Regions from separate parts of the Brumicola blandensis genome, predicted to be linked through region 4. Evidence: predicted binding sites of a transcription regulator. Region 4 holds the regulator's gene; each other region holds the start of a gene.
What was found. Region 4 encodes FNR, which switches genes on or off when oxygen is low (the NO sensors DNR and NnrR bind a similar motif). Its sites were predicted from a motif close to TTGATCTAGATCAA; they were not measured.

Region 1 (4,471 bases), on a different contig from region 4:
CGTTTTTTCAGATATCGAAAATTATGAAATTGTTGATCACAATGTCTTACTTGTTATCCGAATGGTTGACGAGAAAAAAGAAGCAACTCTTTATGACTTGGTTAGCGGTGCTAAGACAAAGATTGATATTGATGTACCAACGACCTAAGCGTCATGGCGTGAGACCAGGGAGAACAATCAACCAACCTGAATTTTCTGCTTCGCTACCCATTCAAAATATTCGGTCAGCTCTGGATTATCTTGTATTAGCGAGAGGCTGTTGAGGTGTTTGGCTAACTCCATCTCGCTGAAGCGTCGATGTAATCCGTTGTGGCACTGTCTACAAATATCGATGCCCTGAGCTAGCTCGGCTTTGCTGTAGTGTTTTTTGAAATAGTTGCGTCGATGCATCTTTTTTGGGATCAAGTGATGGAAGGTCAGGTGCGTTCGTCGATGACACAGGGGACATTCGCCTAAACTACTTCGGCGAGGATATTTGCGGGTTTGGCTTCGGCTTCTATTTTCCATATTTTAAGTTACGTTATATGTGACGATTACGATTTTGAAAAACATTTTAGTTTTTGCACGTCCTAAAACGCATTCATCTCGTAGTAATATCAAACACGTAAATTTGTATAGGTAGTTCGTATGAGTTTAACCAGTGCAGCCACGTTTGAGTGCCCTTACTGTATGACGTATAACGATCTAGAGATAGACGAACAAAATGATGTGGGTCAGCAGCAAATTGTAGATTGTCAGATTTGTTGCTCACCTATAGAGCTAAGCATAATAGACAACGGCTTTGGTATTGAAATCATTGCCAAACGAGATGACGAATAAAATGACGATAAAAGCTTTCAACGCCAGTGACATTGAAAATATGCCGCAACGAGTGCGAGCAAATTTTATCAATTCACTTTCAGGGTTTAAAAGTGGCAACTTAATTGGTACCACCGATAAACACGGTATCGATAACCTGGCTGTCGTGAGTTCGGTCTTCCATGTTGGGGCCCATCCTCCCTTGCTCGGCATGATAATGCGACCGCATTCGGTACCGCGTGATACCTTGCAAAATATTAAAGATAGCGGTGAATATACAATCAATCATATTTGCACCGACTTAGTTGAAAAAGCGCATCATACATCTGCCCGTTTTGATTCTGATGTGAGTGAGTTTGAACCACTTGGCTTAAGCCCACAAATGAGTGAACAGGTGAAAGCGCCCTATGTACTTGAAGCTCAAATCAAGTTGGGTATGCAGGTGCAAGATATTCAGGTACTCGCAATCAATCAAACTGAATTAGTCATTGGGCAAGTCGTTGAAGTGATTCTGAACGAAACGTGGGTCAGTCAAGATGGCTATGTGGATATTGAATCAGCCCAGTCTGTTGCTGTATCAGGTCTTGATTCTTATCATACCACTTCTCGTTTGGGGCGCTTTAGTTATGCAAAACCAAATGAAAACTTACATCACCTAGATATAAAAACTGGAAAAGCTAGAGAGAACTCATGATCCCGAATTTAGACCAATTATTGATTGTTTGCGGTATTGCAATCGTTGCTGTTGCTGTGATTGTATGGATTTTGGTTAAGTTACCAATGGATGACCAATCTAGCCGCGATGAGTAAATACTAGTTTAAGCTAGATCAAATAAAGTTAATTTTTTGAATAGTTTTTGTAGATGGATCCAAAAACTTTCGGTATAAGTATCAATAGTGGTAAACATTAAAAGCACCACCCTTTGCAAACTCGTCATTTTTTGGCGAGTTTTTTTCGTTTAAGGGCCAGTGTAAAAGAGAATCATTTTTATTTTCGTCTACAAATTGGGAAACGCATTATGAATAACGTTAATCGTCGCGACTTTTTAAAATTATCAGGCTCTACTCTAATCGGCCTTACATTGGGTGGCGTTGCATTAAATGCCAACGCGCAAGAAAAGCTAAAACTAGATGATCCGACAGCTATGGCGCTTAAATACGTTCATAAGTCTGAAGTTGAAGGCAAGAAGTGTTCAAACTGCCTATTGATTCAAGGTGAAGATGGTCAAGAATGGCGTCCATGTGGTGCATTCCCAGGTAAGCTTGTGAATGCAAATGGCTACTGCTCAGCTTGGGCATTAAAGCCATCATAAGATAGTTTTACTAAAAAAGTAAAAAAGGGGTCAGAGTTAATTATTTTTTCTTTCTGATTTGCACAGGCCCTTAATAATATAAACACGCTTTTCGGCATCCTGCCCGCTCCCAAATGGCATCCATGCCATTTGAAGGTTTATATTATTAAGGACCTGAACAAACCGCGAAAAAATAATTAACACTGACCCCTTTTTTGTTATTTTATTGGGCGCATAGCGTCTTTAAAGTGCTTATGTTCATAAGCGCCATTTGCAAAACTTGGTTTGAGAATCGCTTTATTTGCTTTTTCATAGTGGTAGGCCAAGTTTAATAGCAATGCTTCATCCCAAGCAGTGCCCATGAAGCTTAAATTAATGGGTAAACCTTTCATGTCGCCCATCGGAACACTCACTTGAGGGTAGCCCGCAATAGCGGCTAACCAACCCGCTCCAGCAAATCCTCCAGGAAAGCTGTCACCATAAACGGGGTCAATCAAGAAGGCCGGTGTTTGACTCGGCATCATGATAGCGTCTACATTGTGGTCCTTCAGAAGCTTGTCGATGCCATTGTCTTGTGTTGAGACTCTTAAGAATTCTTTGATTTCTTTATAGTCGTCATCATAACCATTCTTTGCTTCTGCCTGAACAAACAAGCTTTGGTCGAAGATAGCGAGCTCTCTTTCACTACTGTCATTGAACTTCATTACATCTGCTAATGTGCGTGTAGTCACCGCTTGTGCACTGTTAGCCAAATATGCATTTAGCTCGTGTTTGAATTCGATCAGTAAAAGATCTAGTGCCTTTCCCCAGAATCCTTCGGGTGTTTCGAACGCTTCAATCATAACCAGTTCAACACCATAGCCTTTCATGATCTGCTGAGCATTTTCAAAGGCTTCAATGATTTCTGGATGGTCACCCTGCACGGCTTTAAATACGCCTATTCGCTTGCCTTTGAGGGTTTTCCCTAGTTCGTTTAAATAATCTTTAGCGTGCAAGTCGGCTTCTTTCGTGTACGAGTCCATAGGATCGCTTCCAGCCATAACTGACAGCATTAGTGCGGCATCTTCAATACTTCTTGTCATTGGTCCTGCAGTGTCTTGCGTCACAGAAATAGGTACGATATGTGTGCGAGATAACAAGCCAACAGTCGGTTTGACACCCGCAATGCCGTTCATGGCAGTTGGGCAAATAATGGAACCGTTGGTTTCAGTACCAATTGCCAAGGAGGCGAATTGCGCAGCGATTGCCGCGCCTGAACCAGATGATGAACCGCAAGGTGTTCTGTCCAAGCTATGCGGGTTTCTTGTTTGGCCACCTAACGCACTCCAGCCGCTGACCGAGTCGTTTGAGCGGAAGTTAGCCCATTGAGATAAATTTGTTTTACCTAAAATGATCGCACCCTCGGCTTTGAGTTTGGCGATAATGGGCGCGTCACGCTCGGTCATATTATTAGCTAACACAATCGCACCGGCGGTTGTTGGCAGTTCGCTGGTTTCCACGTTGTCTTTTACCAGCACGGGTATACCATGTAACTTACCTAAAGCATTGCCTTCAGCTCGATCTTTGTCTTTCTGTTTGGCTTCAGCTAGCGCGTTTGGGTTTAAGGATAGTACTGCTTGTACTTTTGGTCCCTTGCGATCTAAGGCATCGATACGTGCTAAGTAAGCAGCAACCAATGTTTCAGAACTTAACTCTCCTTTTGCAATTAATCGCGCTTGTTCTACGGCACTTAAATCTAATATTGCGGGGGTGCTAATGCTGGTTTGATAAGCTGCTTGCTCATGCTTTGCATGTCCATCCGCCCCGAAGGTGTTGAAAGAAAGTGCTATCAATAGGCCGGTGGCGCTGAGGGTACGAACTAGATTTCTCATATTATTTTCCATGTTATAGAGCAAGCTAATGATGTGAAGCCAAGGCTTGTGCAAATAAGCTACACTGTCTAAGCCGGTCTCAACGGTATTAATTGTTATCGAAAAATGCAAGTATCAAGGTTCTTTTATGGAGGGAAGTTTATGACAAGTGTAAACGAGTCTGCACCACAACATGATAAGTTGAATTATGTCGAGTTTGCAGCGCGCGACTTAAAAGCCACAAGCATATTTTTTAATAAAGCCTTTGCATGGGATTTTACTTGGTATGGTGAGGAGTATGTGGCATTTTCAAATGAAGGATTAGATGGCGGTTTCTATCAAGCTGACTTGAAGACACGTGAAGAAACTGGCGGGGCGCTACTCATCTTTTATTCCAATAATTTGGAGTCAACGATGGCGAAAGTCAGTGAATCTGGCGGTGACATCGTCAAGCCTATTTTTTCTTTTCCGGGCGGACGACGTTTTCACTTCTTAGAGCCCAGCGGTAATGAGTTCGCGGTGTGGTCAGAT
Region 2 (4,471 bases), on a different contig from region 4:
CATAGGTACTGAAGGGAGCTATTTCACCGGACAAACTGATCGTTGTTCCTGCGCTGCTACCACCATTGAAGTACACTTTTATTTGGTGTTGAGAGATATCAACCCCAGTGTCGCTATTATTATATATTTCTATTGCTTTGTTGTTCCCTGAGCCTTCAACGTATTCTGAGATGAATACGTTCGCCGAAGCCGTAAAACAATGTGCACCAAGCATTAGCGCTGATAACATTTTGATCTTCATTGTATATGTCCGTCTGTTAGGTATTTTTTCCTATACTAAGGTATGGGTAAATTACTACATTTGTGTGACAAATTGAATGAATTTATTGCGAGGGTGTTTTACAAAATGCGTAGGATTTTTAAAGTACTTGAATCTACTCAACTTCTGCGGCAAAAAAATAAAATACTGAACAAAAATGGTTATTCAGTTTTCCAGCTGCTCTCAAAGAACCTGTTTAATTAATAAACAGAAAAATAAAATTCAATAAAAAAGAGCGCAAGGTGCGCTCTTCATAAATTACGTGTCTGTTGTTCCGACGAAAAACTGAGCCTTCACCGGATTTACCATTATTAAGCTTCTGATTCAGCTAGAAAGGTTTCTTTAAACCAACGAGATACCATCGCTTTTTCATATTTCAATGGTCTATTTTTGAAGCGTGTTGATGTGCGGTTTAGAAAGCCTACATCTTTCAGCTTAACTTCTTCTGATTGCACTACTTTTCCGTCCGCATCTTTCAATTCAAAACTAAAGGTCATTCTAGGAATATCGATGTCACGCATTATTCTATATTCCTGAAAACCTGCAGAAGCTCTATGATGCATACCAATCAGGCCTGCTTGGGTGGCTGTTTGCACTTCTCCAGCCATATCAAGGTTGGTTACTTTAAGAGCCAAGTGATACCCCTCAGGAAGGTCTTCAGCGAGTTTGTCGAAATGAGATTCTAACTTCGCAAACACTCGCTCTCGGTATTTCGCTCTTGATACACTCGGATGGCGAACATCTCTGAAGTCTTCAGGGTTAACCCACTCTATAGTAACTGGACCTTTTGTCTCAGCTTCCTTATCAGCTTCTTGCTCTTTAATATCTTGAGATAGTACTGACACAGAAAAGATAAAAATTGATAATGTTAGACCAAATTTAACTGATTTCATTTATCACTCCTTCGCATAACTTGTTCAATAAATATACTACTACGACATCGTAGATCAAGTTTAGGTTCAATAATGACCTGAGATTTAGAAAAGTTTGCTGTCTTTAATGTGACCGCACAGGCGGTTCAGATTCGCGCCGTAAATGAATGGATTCTTGTCATTATTTTTACAATAACGCTCATTGAATTTGGTTAGCGACTCTTTTGAGTCGGTAATCAACACCACATAATCCGTTTGGTGCGGTTGTAAAGACATATTATTGTGAAAAAACCGTTCGCGTATCGTAGCTAATGACTGCTGTTCAGGAATTTCAGCGACGTTTTCTATCCAACCAAGCACCGTTTGTTGGATGTCAGAAAGGAAATATTGAACAAAGGACGTCCTTAATACAATGATTAATATAATTATTTCAATCATGATGACAAATGTTCGCCACATATTAACTGTAGATCCTTAGACGCGTACTTAATTGTTGATAGTAAATTCCTAAGTACATAATAGATATTCATACGTTAAATACAATGATTTCCCACAATACGCTAGTATGTTTTCCTGAAGTATACCTAAATGGCTCAAATATAAGCTTACAAAATCTTTAAGAAAAGACTGTTCTTATTTGATCTGAATTAACATTTGCTTGCGTCTTCTTGATATACTGTCAGCCTAAAATTTATGTATCTTCTTCATTTCCCACGCGGAGTTCTTAATGAACGAAAAAATTGATATCAAAGACGTCACTCCGGTAAAAATTCATAAACCCTCAAATAGTGGTGACTCATCAGCATACCCAGCTCGTAGCAGGATCTATGTGAGAGCTGTCGAAGGCATGCTGGAGAATATTCGACGCTTCTTCGGTTTGATCTTTCTAGGCGTATTCGCGCTTATTCCTTGGCTTCAATACAACGGCAATCAAGCCGTATTGTTAGATATTGGAGAACAACGTTTCAATATTTTTGCAATGACACTTTGGCCGCAAGACCTGACTATTCTTGCGTATATTTTTATTGTCTCCGCATTTGCTCTATTTTTTATCACTACTTTTGCTGGGCGCGTGTGGTGTGGGTTTATGTGTCCACAAACAACTTGGACCTTTATCTACATTTGGTTTGAAGAAAAAATCGAGGGTAGCCGAAATAAGAGAATGAAGTTGGACCAACGGAAAATGGACGCTGACAAATTCTTCCGTAAAACCTTGAAGCACTTCTCTTGGGTAAGCGTTGCCTTATTAACATCCATCACCTTCGTAGGCTACTTCACACCTATCGATAGCCTATTCGTTGACTTCTTCACTTTTGACGTCAGTTTCTGGGCTGGTTTCTCCGTCATCTTTTTCACTGTATGTACATATGGCAATGCTGGATACATGCGTGAAATTATGTGCACACACATGTGCCCATACGCACGTTTTCAATCAGCGATGTTTGATAAAGATACATTCACTGTTGCATACAACCCTGAACGAGGCGAGAAGCGCGGACCACGCTCACGTAAAGTGACACAAGAACAACTTCAAGAAAAAGGGCTTGGCGATTGTATTGACTGTAACCTCTGTGTTCAAGTCTGCCCAACAGGCATTGATATTCGAAATGGTTTGCAATACGAATGCATTAACTGCGGCGCTTGCGTAGATGCGTGCAACGGCGTTATGGATAAGATGGGTTATGATAAAGGCCTTATTAGCTTCACATCAGAACACCAACTGGCGGGCGGAACCACTAAGATAGTTAGGCCCAAGTTGATTGGTTATGCGGTTGTTCTGCTTGTTATGACGAGTTTGCTTGTGTTTGATATTTACTCTCGTGTCCCCTTAGAAATCGACATCATTAAAGACCGAAATTCATTATATCGTGAGACAAACCAAGGGCTTATAGAAAACGTTTATACACTGAAGTTGCTTAACAAATCACAACAGGACCGTACTTTTAAAGTCAGTATCAGTGGCTTGGAAAGTGGCAACTATGTTGGCGTATCCGAAGTGCAAGTGCGAGGAGGTGAGGTTTATACACTTCCGATCAGCGTCACCAGTGACCCCTATGCACTGACAGAAGAAATAACCGAATTTAAATTTCATGTACAGACACAAGATGAAAATGGTGAAATAATCAAAATAGAAGAAACTACTAAATTTATATTCACTGATGTCTGACTTTACCTTTGCAGGTCTGCATCCAGATTTAATTCTGGATGCCATTGAAACCTTGGGTGTGCGCGCCGAATCTGGGCTTTTAGCACTCAACAGCTACGAAAATAGAGTGTACCAATTCATAGGTGAAGACAAACAACGTTATGTTGTGAAGTTTTACCGGCCTCAACGTTGGACCAATACCCAGATCCAAGAGGAACACGACTTCTCAATCGAGTTACATGAGCAAGAAGTCCCCGTCGTTGCGCCTTTGCGCTTGTCTCATATCGACGCTCCGCAAACGGGACACACCCTTCATGAGCATGAAGGTTATCGATTCGCTCTATTTCCTTCTGTCGGTGGTCGACAGTTTGAAGTAGATAACCTCGACCAACTTGAATGGATGGGCAGGTTTATCGGCCGAATACATCGAGTTGCTCAATCGTCGTCATTCGAGACTAGACCCGCAATGGATGTCCAGACTTACTTGGACACACCTAAAACCGTATTAGAAAATGGTAGTTTGCTTCCTCACCACCTGCAAACAGCGTTTCATACTATTTTAGATATGGTCATTAAAGAAACCAAAACTCGATTTACTGGCTCATACAAAAACATCAGACTACATGGCGACTTGCATCCGGGTAATATCCTCTGGCGTGATGGGCCTACCTTTGTCGATCTGGATGATTGTCGCATGGGCCCCGCGGTTCAGGACTTATGGATGATGCTTTCCGGTGATAGACAACAGCAATTCATACAGTTGGACACACTCGTTGAAGCTTATGAAGAATTTCAGCCCTTCGATGTTAAAGAGCTAAAGTTAATCGAACCTTTACGCGCTATGCGTATGGTCCATTACATGGCATGGCTTAGCCTACGATGGGAAGACCCCGCGTTTCCTCAGGCATTCCCTTGGTTCGCTGAGGATAAATATTGGGAAAATCAAATTTTAGCCTTGAAAGAGCAATATTCGGCGTTGCACGAAGAGCCTATCAAATTGTAAGCGTCGGTAATCTCTGCGAACTCGCTATATGTCATAGCTAAAAATATCGGAATAACGCTACACAAATGCTTGAATCCATTTATAATTCGCCACGTTCAAGGTGCTCATAGCTGAATTTTCAAACTATGAGTTAAACGGGAAGCTGGTGAGAATCTAGCGCTGCCCCCGCAACGGTAAACACAGGAAGAGTC
Region 3 (4,471 bases), on a different contig from region 4:
CGCTGGTGTATGACTGGCCATATTTAAAATTGATGGTAAGTCCTGACTAACGTGTGCAAACATATTGCGTACTGCGGAGGCCATATCCAAGCATGAGCCAGCAATGCTGCCGTCTTCCAACGTCAGTTTGTCACCATGACGAGTGATTGTAGAATCGAGCCACGGTAAGATATCTATGTCAGAGCCAACTTGCGCCATAGCATCAGTGACTAACATTAAACGCTCAGCACCGATGGTATGCAGTGCCAGTTTGCAATTGTAGGGGTGGACGTGGTGCATATCGACAATCAAACCAGACACCACTCGCTCATCCAGCAGTGCAGCTGCAATTAAGCCAGGCTCTCTTGCTGTTAAACCAGACATCGCATTATAAAGGTGGGTAAAGCCTGTCGCACCTGCTTCAATAGCCGAAATAGCTTGTTCAAGACTTGCCGCAGAATGCCCGAGTGACACAATCACACCTTCGGATACTAGCTCTCTAATTTGGTCACAGGTGACATTCTCTGCAGCCACGGTCAAGATAACTTTCCCTATATCTTTGCGGGTGACTATCGTCATTTCGGTATCTGATAAGGGGCGTACTTGTTGACCTGAATGGATGCCTCGCTTTGCGACACTCAGATGAGGCCCTTCAAAATGAATCCCAGCAATCCCTTTGATACCCTGCCGAATTGCTTGCGCTATAGAATCTGCTGCTTGCTGCATAGTCTGGGTGCTATCGGTGATCAAGGTTGGTAGCATGCTTGTTGTACCAAACTGAGAATGCCCGTTCATCATGGTTTCGAGCGCCTGCACACTTTGCTCATGATTAAACAATACGCCGCCGCCACCGTTTACTTGAGTGTCAATGAACCCTGGACTCACCAGCCCAGCAAGTTCAATATCATATGCGTTGCTATCTGGCGGCGCATTTAAGTGCTTTATCGCTGAAATGACACCATCGTCAACGGACAGAAGCATATGCGTTTGCAACTTCCCGTCGTACAACAATTTATGTGCATAATAACTGATCATATTATTCCTACTGCCCCTTTAAGATAATAGCCATACTCAGTTCCATTGGCGATCACGACATCGTTGAGCCCAGCTTACGAGTAAAATGAACAAAAAATACCTGCAATAAAATAAATAAGTTTGATTCGCGTCATTCCGTTAACGTAGCTGTGTATTCGAATACTGGACGATCTTTGAACACTATGCAATCAATGTATAAACAGTCCAAGATACCGCATAGGCAAGCAGACCATAAGCAACAAACACACCCCAAGCATAACGGTTTTTGCCCGTTTCGGCTTTGAGCGTCGCGACCGTTGCGACGCATTGCAGAGCAATCACATAAAATGCCATTAGTGCGATCCCTGAGGCAAGGGTAAGACCATCAGCTTGCAAGTTTGCCGCTAAGCCAGCTATGTTTTCATCCGCATTTTCAATGCTGAACATCGTTCCAAGTACACCTACGAACACCTCTCTAGCCAAAAAAGAGACCAAAATCGCTACCGCATAGCGCCAATCAATACCAAGAGGCTCGAAGATAGGCTCAACAAATTGACCGATTGTCGCTAGGTAGGAGTTTTGTAAATCGCCATTATTTGGAAAGTAACCGAGAACCCAAATCACCAGAGAGACAACAAAAATAATTGGCGCAGCACGTTTGATGAACTGTACACCACTGTTCAGCACCCTATAAAACAGAGGCTGCCAGTGCGGCAAACGGTAGGAAGGCAATTCTAGAATAAATGGCATATCGGTGTGTTGCTCAGACGTCGCAGTCATTTTATTTAAGACAGCGCTAACAACGAGCGCTGTCAAAATACCGAAAAAGTACAACACGAAAAACATTGCACCCTGCAAGTTAACCCAACCACCTAAATATTGAACATCCGGCACAAGAACCGCAATCAATAGTGCATAGACGGGTAATCGTGCTGAACATGACATTAGTGGTACGGTCATCATTGTTACAAAACGTTTGCGTGGAGATTCAATGGTTCGAGCAGCCAAAATAGCAGGAATAGCGCACGCATGCCCTGATAAATAGGGAATAAAGCTGCGGCCTGATAAGCCAAACAAACTCAAGGGCTTGTGGCATATCAAGGCTGCTCGAGCTAAATACCCACTATCTTCCAACAAACCAATTATCAGCGTGAGTACCATAATTTGTGGCACAAATACTAAAAATGCACCTAAGCCACCGAAAATGGCATCGACGACAAAATCATTGGCGACCCCCTCTCCGATAAAGCGAGTAAATAATCCTGCAAGCGCGCCGATTCCGGCCTCGGTTGCATCCATCAGAGGCGCGGCCCAGGTGAAAATACTCTGGAACAAAAAGAACATGATGACTAGAAAGGTGATTCCGCCAAAAACAGAGTTAAGCAACAAGCTGTCAATCTTGTTTTGTCTTTTTAAAACAATATCACTTTGTATCGCAAACTCTGACGCTAAGGTTTTACTGGCTTGCATCGCATTCAGCTGCTTGATTTCAGTCTCTTTCACCAAATAGTCTTGCGGTGTTGATGCAATTTTTGTTAGACCATGTTGTAACTCAGAAATACCTATCAGCGTTCTAGCTGAAATCGCAAACACTGGACTGCCAAGCTTCTCACTGAGCTTTTCTGTATCGATGAAGTGGTTAAAGCGTATGAGTTCGTCAATCATATTCAATGTGAAAACGACTGCTTTGTTATTCGCCTTGGCAATTGCCTGTACCTGCAAGGCAAACACCAAGGAGCGCTCCATACGCGTAGCATCAAGGTTACACAAAATCACTGATGTTTCTGGCGCTGCCATTGCTAACTGGAGTTGATCAATGGCAATAGATTCGTCTTTTGATAAAGACTTTAAAGAGTATGTCCCAGGGAAATCAACCACCTCAAAGTCGTCGAAGCGACCTGTTTTAAGCTCAACAGTCACACCTGGAAAATTAGCTACTTTTTGCTTGAGGCCTGTGAGTTGATTGAAAAGTAGACTTTTGCCGGAATTCGGTTTGCCGACGAGAATGATTTTTTGCATCTTATAACGCGCTTACTTGCACATGACTTGCAATACTTTGCTCCAATGAGTAAACACAATCGCCTAATTGTACGACCGTAGGCCCGTTAAATGCTGTACGCTTGATACACGTCACAAGCTCGCCTTCGGCAAAGCCCATTTCGTGCAATCGCATGGCAACATCTTCTTGCAAGCTTGCACTGAGCAATTTAATCGCGGCAGATTTTTTAGCGGGGATGTCCCAAACGGTCATTCAAGTCTCACTTCAGTTACTGTTTTTAAACGAACCACCCTCTAATGGGAATAGTTCTTATTTACATTTAAGTTTATAGCAAAACAAAAAAATGTCCAGACAGAAGCTTGATACAGCTCAATAAAAGTATTCAACAGTATTAATTGAAACGAAAAAAGGTAGCGAGTATGCACTCGCTACCTGTTATTTAAAAAGTGATTTATTAAAGGTTGACTGGCTTACGCACGATCACGTCGATACTGGCAAACTCTCTGACCTCAAATGAAGCAGCGTCGAATGGTGGTAGACCATACATGCCAACATTGTTACTGAAGCCATAGCCATCTTGCGGTAAACCCATCGCATTGATATCCATTTGACCATTACTGTTTAAGTCATGGATAAGCATTAATGCGTAAGTGCCATCAGCAAGACCGTCAAAGTTAAGAGTGACGGTATCAGCATCGGCCTCCACAGTAGCGTATTTCAAAGGTTGTGTTTTGTTGGTGTAAGCTTCTTCTGAGTCATAGATTGCCACCATAAGCTGACCAACTGGACGCTCAATGTCGATAAAGTTAACTTCTAGCTCACTAGCTTGAACTGTTGTTGCGCCAAAAATAAGAGTTGAAGCTAAAAGAGTTGTTTGTAAAAGAGTATTTAAAGTTTTCATTTGTCGTTTCCTGTTGTTAGTTGACAGGATTAGAATATCGCGACGACAAATTTGGTGAATGTGCCAGAGGTACTTTTCTTTTTTTATGACTTTTGGGCTATTGGCGATCTACTGAAATTTCTGCTCGAAGGTCATCGCTCGATTAACCCTGCTTTTTTGTTGTTGAGTATTACCAATGTCTGCAGGATTAATTGAACGGTGCACTGCCGCGATGACGTCATCGCCGTCACAGTAGGACTGTTGTTTGACTAAGCAAGCTTCAGTGCTCACATCTTTGCAGAATTCGAATCGAGTTTGCTTTGGCGTATCCGTCTCAACAAACGCTCCATCAACCTTTGAAAAATCCCATTTTTCGATTGCTCTTTTGGCCGCCTGAGCGAAGCCTTTATCAGTTGCTTTGACAACGCGAACATCTTTAACTTCATTTGATGGTGTTACAATATACTTCACGGTTGCACATCCAGATGTACTATTGCTCGATGCTCTGCTTGGATAGCGAAGTGTGTCTCGCTCTACTGAAGCCCAAGCATCAGGCTTATTCTGTGTAGGAATTGAATTTTCATGATATGAAGAATCCG
Region 4 (4,471 bases):
CCCTATCAAGTAAGCCCAAAGTGGCTCTCATTGCGGATAAACTGAGTCGTTACTTTGTGGTAGCTGTTTTAACGATTTCAGCACTTACCTATGCATTTTGGGCTTACCAAGGCAATGAGCACGCCTTTTGGATTACGATATCGGTACTTGTCGCAACCTGCCCGTGTGCACTAGGCTTGGCGACGCCATCTGCCCTTACATGCGCAATGGCTAGGTTAAACAAGCAAGGTATTTTGCTTAAACGAGCTGACGCTCTTGAGCAGCTTACTGAAGTTACCGACATTGTATTTGATAAAACAGGTACATTAACCCATGGTGAATTCACAATAGACAAGTCTTGGTTTGCTGATAACGAATCAGCGTCAATCGATAAATATCGAAGCATCGCAAAAAGTATAGAGTTGCAGTCTGAGCACCCTATTGCTAAGGCATTCGGATCATTAGAAACGCAGACTGATTTATTCGCCGTGGATGATTTGCAAGTAGTCATAGGTAAAGGCTTAAATTGTAAAATTGGAAAAAATCAATACCATATCGGCTCTCCGAATTACATTCTAGGGAAGATTCCGGCCGAAGCGCTCAGTGAACAACAACGAAATGAACTTCAGGGGGCAAACGTACTCCTGAGTGAAAACGACACACTTGTCTCAGCATTCTGGTTAAGAGATAAGTTAAAAGAAGATGTGGTAGACGTCATCAAAGCCTTAGCTCCCTACGAGCAAACAATATTAAGTGGTGATACCTTACAGAATGTGACACATGTCGCTAACAGCCTAAATATTAAAAATACCGTGGCTGAACAAGCACCTGAACAAAAACTGATGTACATAAAACAACTTCAAGCAAATGGGCGCAGTGTATTAATGCTGGGTGATGGTATTAATGATGCACCTGTTTTAGCAGTGTCAGATGTTAGCGTCGCGGTGGGAAATGCATCTGATCTGGCTAAAAATGCGGCTGATGTTATTTTATTGAATCAAGACTTAGCCTCTCTATTACATGTCATCAATATGGCCAAACGTACTAAGCGAAAGATTAAGCAGAATATTGCGTGGGCGCTGTCATACAACATACTTGTATTACCTTTTGCCATTGGTGGATTTCTAACACCTTGGATGGCGGCTCTAGGGATGTCGATAAGTTCTATTATAGTGGTGTATAATTCCACGCGTTTAATGCGCAACAGCTAGGAAGAAGCCGTGAGTATCATTTATGTATTGATCCCATTAGCCATTATCATCGTCGGAATTGCTATCGGTGTATTCTTTTGGGCAGTAAAAAGTAATCAGTTTGAAGACTTAGATCGTCAAGGGTACAGCATTCTATTTGATGACGATATCAAGTCAGAAAGTGCTGAAAAGACGAATGACGCAGCGGATAGCAACGCGAACGAACAACAGGCTGAATTAGCTAAAGACAAAAAAGAACCAAAGCGTTGAATCCCGATTTCAATCTATTAAGTGCATTTTTAATTGGGCTTGCTGGGGGGGTACACTGCATAGGCATGTGTGGCGGTATTGCTAGTGCTTTCACCTTTGCTATTCCGAAAAACGTTTCACAACTCACCTATATCTGTGCCTACAACATTGGTCGTATATTGAGTTATACCGCAGCTGGCGCGTTAACAGGGTATATTGGCAGCATAATAAGCACCAGTGCGAATAACGCGTTCCCAATATTTCAAATAATTAGCATCGTGTTTATGGTGTTGCTGGCACTTTATATCAGTGATTGGTACAAAGGCCTTTCAGCACTAGAACGCCTGGGAAGCCATCTTTGGCGACATATTTCCCCGATTGGTAAAAAGCTTATCCCATTTAAAAACCCATTATACACAATAGCTTACGGGATGATTTGGGGTTGGCTGCCTTGTGGTTTAGTCTACTCCATGCTCAGTTGGTCATTGGCAAGCGAAAGTGTTTATCAAGGCGCTTCGATGATGTTGTTCTTTGGCTTGGGGACGCTACCTGCGGTCATGGCAACTAGCCTTGGTGCAGGTTTCTTACTGCCCATTTTTCAACATAAATACACTCGAAAAATGATTGCTATTCTACTACTTGCGTTTTCTTTGATCTTGACCTACGACCTTGTTACAGGTAATAATTGATCTGAAAATCATCAAAAAGAGTAAGTCATGGCAAAAGGTCCAGAACTCTCAATTCACTGCCAAAGTTGTAGCTTTAGTCATTTGTGTTTACCGGTTAGTTTAAACAAAAATGAACTTGATACCTTGGACGATATCATTGAGCGAAAAAAACCCCTTCATAAAAACGATAAATTAGTCCGTTATGGTGACAAATTCCATTCATTATATGCCGTACGTTCAGGTTCATTTAAATCTTATGTTAGTGATAAAGACGGTGTTGAGCAGATTATTGGGTTCCACTTCCCTGGCGATATTATCGGATTCGACGCATTGAAAGACGATAAGCATGGCAGTTATACCCAAGCGTTAGAAACTGCAATGGTGTGCGAACTGCCTTACGAGACCTTAGATGAGATGTCAGTCAGATTTCCAAAACTAAGACAACAAATCATGCGTTTCATGAGTGCTGAAATCAAACACGACCACGATTTGATGATGTTACTCAGTAAAAGAAGCGCAGAAGAGCGTCTTCTTCACTTTTTAAGTCACTTATCTCAGCGATTTGAAGAACGAGGCTTTTCCGCCAAGCAATTCAATTTATCGATGACGCGTAATGAAATTGGTAATTATTTGGGCTTGACGGTTGAGACTATTAGCCGCTTGCTAACCCGATTCCAAAAAGAAGATCTGATTAAGGTTGATGGCAAGTTAATCACTATTAGTGATTTCGACGGCATAAAGCAACGCCTTCCCGATATGGAAATAAACTTTACCCAAGTTTGTTAAGTTTATTATTCGCAAACTTGATCTGGGGCAATGTGGTTACTAGCACATTGCCCATAAATATCTACAATATACATAGATAACAACGTTCTGGAGAACACTATGTTTACTTGTAGCAAAATTTTAGCTGTCATTGACCCAAGCACAAAACAACAACCTTCACTCAATCGAGCTATTTTCCTTGCTGAAAAAACCGGTGCTAGCGTCGTTGCCCTATCCTCAATTTACGATAAGTCATATGACATGGCCGCGATCCTCACAAGCGACGAACGCTACGAAATGAAACAGGCAATGTTAGAACATGAATCGCTTAACCTAACTGCCCTGCTAAAGGAACTAACTACTGACGTTAACATTAGCACCAAGATTAAATGGCAAAAGAAGTTGCATGAATCCGTGGTGGAAACTTGCCAGGAAGAATCATGTGACCTGATTGTGAAATCCACTAAGAAGCATGGCATGTTAGCATCTAGTATTTTCACACCGAATGATTGGCATATTTTGCGCAACGCGCCTGTTGATGTGCTTTTGGTCAAAGATCATGAATGGACAAATAATGGTAAAGTCCTTGCTTCTATTGGTGTTTCAGCTAAAGATGATCAGCATATAAGCTTGAGTGATAAAATCGCTGAAACAGGAAATGAGCTAGCTAAATTGACGAACTCAACACTTCACTTGGCCAATTCTTATGCTGGCGCGCCTGTGCACATTGCCGTGGAAGTCCCGAATTTTGCGCCAGAAGTTTACAATCGTTCAGTACAAGAAAGACATACGAATAAGTTGAATGAGCTAGCCACGACTCATTCCCTTCAGGATGCTACGATGCATGTACTAGAGGGCTTGCCTGAAGATGTTATTCCTAAGCTAAGTAATGAACTGGACGCAGATTTACTGATAATAGGATCTGTTGGGCGAAGAGGTATTTCAGCAGCCCTGTTGGGGAATACTGCAGAAATGATTATCGATGCGGTTAATTGTGACACGCTCATCATAAAGCCATAAACAAACACCCTCGTTTTTACACAAAACCAAAGAGATGCCTAAATCGGGCATCTCTTTTCATTCCTTGTTTGCTTACCCAGACAACAAGCTTTAAAATGTGCGCCAAAGATTAGGTATGCGAGCATCATCCATACTTTTATAGGTCGGCACATTCACAGGCATACACAGTGGTTCAAACTTCAAACTTACCTAAGCAAAAATATAACAATGACAAACTCGTAAAGCGCATTCGCAGAAATGTGGGCAAAGCGATAGCAGACTATCAGATGATTGAAGATGGTGATGTTGTTATGGCTGCCATTAGTGGTGGCAAGGACAGCTTTGTGATGTTGGACATTTTGCTTAGTTTACAGCAATCAGCCCCGATTAATTTTGAGGTTATCGCCGTTAACTTGGACCAAAAGCAACCCGGTTTTCCAGAGGATATTCTACCGAGTTATTTGGAACAGAAAAATATTCCTTATTATATTATCGATAAAGACACCTACTCTGTTGTTAAGTCCAAAATAGAAGATGGAAAAACCACATGTGGATTGTGTTCACGTTTAAGGCGCGGAAGTTTATATTCCTTCGCTGAAAAAATTGGCGCGACTAAAATCG

Region 1: RM544_RS14790 (high-potential iron-sulfur protein) is a predicted target of FNR. The motif match lies at 1,617-1,630, and genes of this name have one in related genera.
Region 2: ccoG (cytochrome c oxidase accessory protein CcoG) is a predicted target of FNR. The motif match lies at 1,769-1,782, and genes of this name have one in related genera.
Region 3: RM544_RS06330 (FeoA family protein) is a predicted target of FNR. The motif match lies at 3,352-3,365, and genes of this name have one in related genera.

The regions. Positions count from the first base shown of each region.
Region 1 covers NZ_JAVRIE010000006.1:249,146-253,616, reverse strand. The annotation lists gene RM544_RS14810 (hypothetical protein) at 1-148, shown strand, start outside; gene RM544_RS14805 (hypothetical protein) at 178-507, opposite strand; gene RM544_RS14800 (zinc ribbon domain-containing protein) at 628-819, shown strand; gene RM544_RS14795 (flavin reductase family protein) at 821-1,492, shown strand; gene RM544_RS14790 (high-potential iron-sulfur protein) at 1,818-2,111, shown strand; gene RM544_RS14785 (amidase) at 2,309-3,961, opposite strand; gene RM544_RS14780 (VOC family protein) at 4,103-4,471, shown strand, end outside.
Region 2 covers NZ_JAVRIE010000004.1:169,952-174,422, reverse strand. The annotation lists gene RM544_RS11235 (ExeM/NucH family extracellular endonuclease) at 1-241, opposite strand, end outside; gene RM544_RS11230 (DUF3016 domain-containing protein) at 571-1,152, opposite strand; gene RM544_RS11225 (hypothetical protein) at 1,237-1,590, opposite strand; gene ccoG (cytochrome c oxidase accessory protein CcoG) at 1,859-3,298, shown strand; gene RM544_RS11215 (serine/threonine protein kinase) at 3,291-4,280, shown strand; cobalamin riboswitch at 4,362-4,471, shown strand, end outside.
Region 3 covers NZ_JAVRIE010000002.1:240,350-244,820, reverse strand. The annotation lists gene nagA (N-acetylglucosamine-6-phosphate deacetylase) at 1-1,014, opposite strand, end outside; gene feoB (ferrous iron transporter B) at 1,195-3,012, opposite strand; gene RM544_RS06330 (FeoA family protein) at 3,014-3,244, opposite strand; gene RM544_RS06325 (DUF2141 domain-containing protein) at 3,447-3,893, opposite strand; gene RM544_RS06320 (energy transducer TonB) at 4,002-4,471, opposite strand, start outside.
Region 4 covers NZ_JAVRIE010000001.1:640,178-644,648, reverse strand. The annotation lists gene RM544_RS02815 (heavy metal translocating P-type ATPase) at 1-1,190, shown strand, start outside; gene ccoS (cbb3-type cytochrome oxidase assembly protein CcoS) at 1,200-1,439, shown strand; gene RM544_RS02805 (sulfite exporter TauE/SafE family protein) at 1,436-2,107, shown strand; gene fnr (fumarate/nitrate reduction transcriptional regulator Fnr) at 2,135-2,872, shown strand; gene uspE (universal stress protein UspE) at 2,972-3,871, shown strand; gene ttcA (tRNA 2-thiocytidine(32) synthetase TtcA) at 4,039-4,471, shown strand, end outside.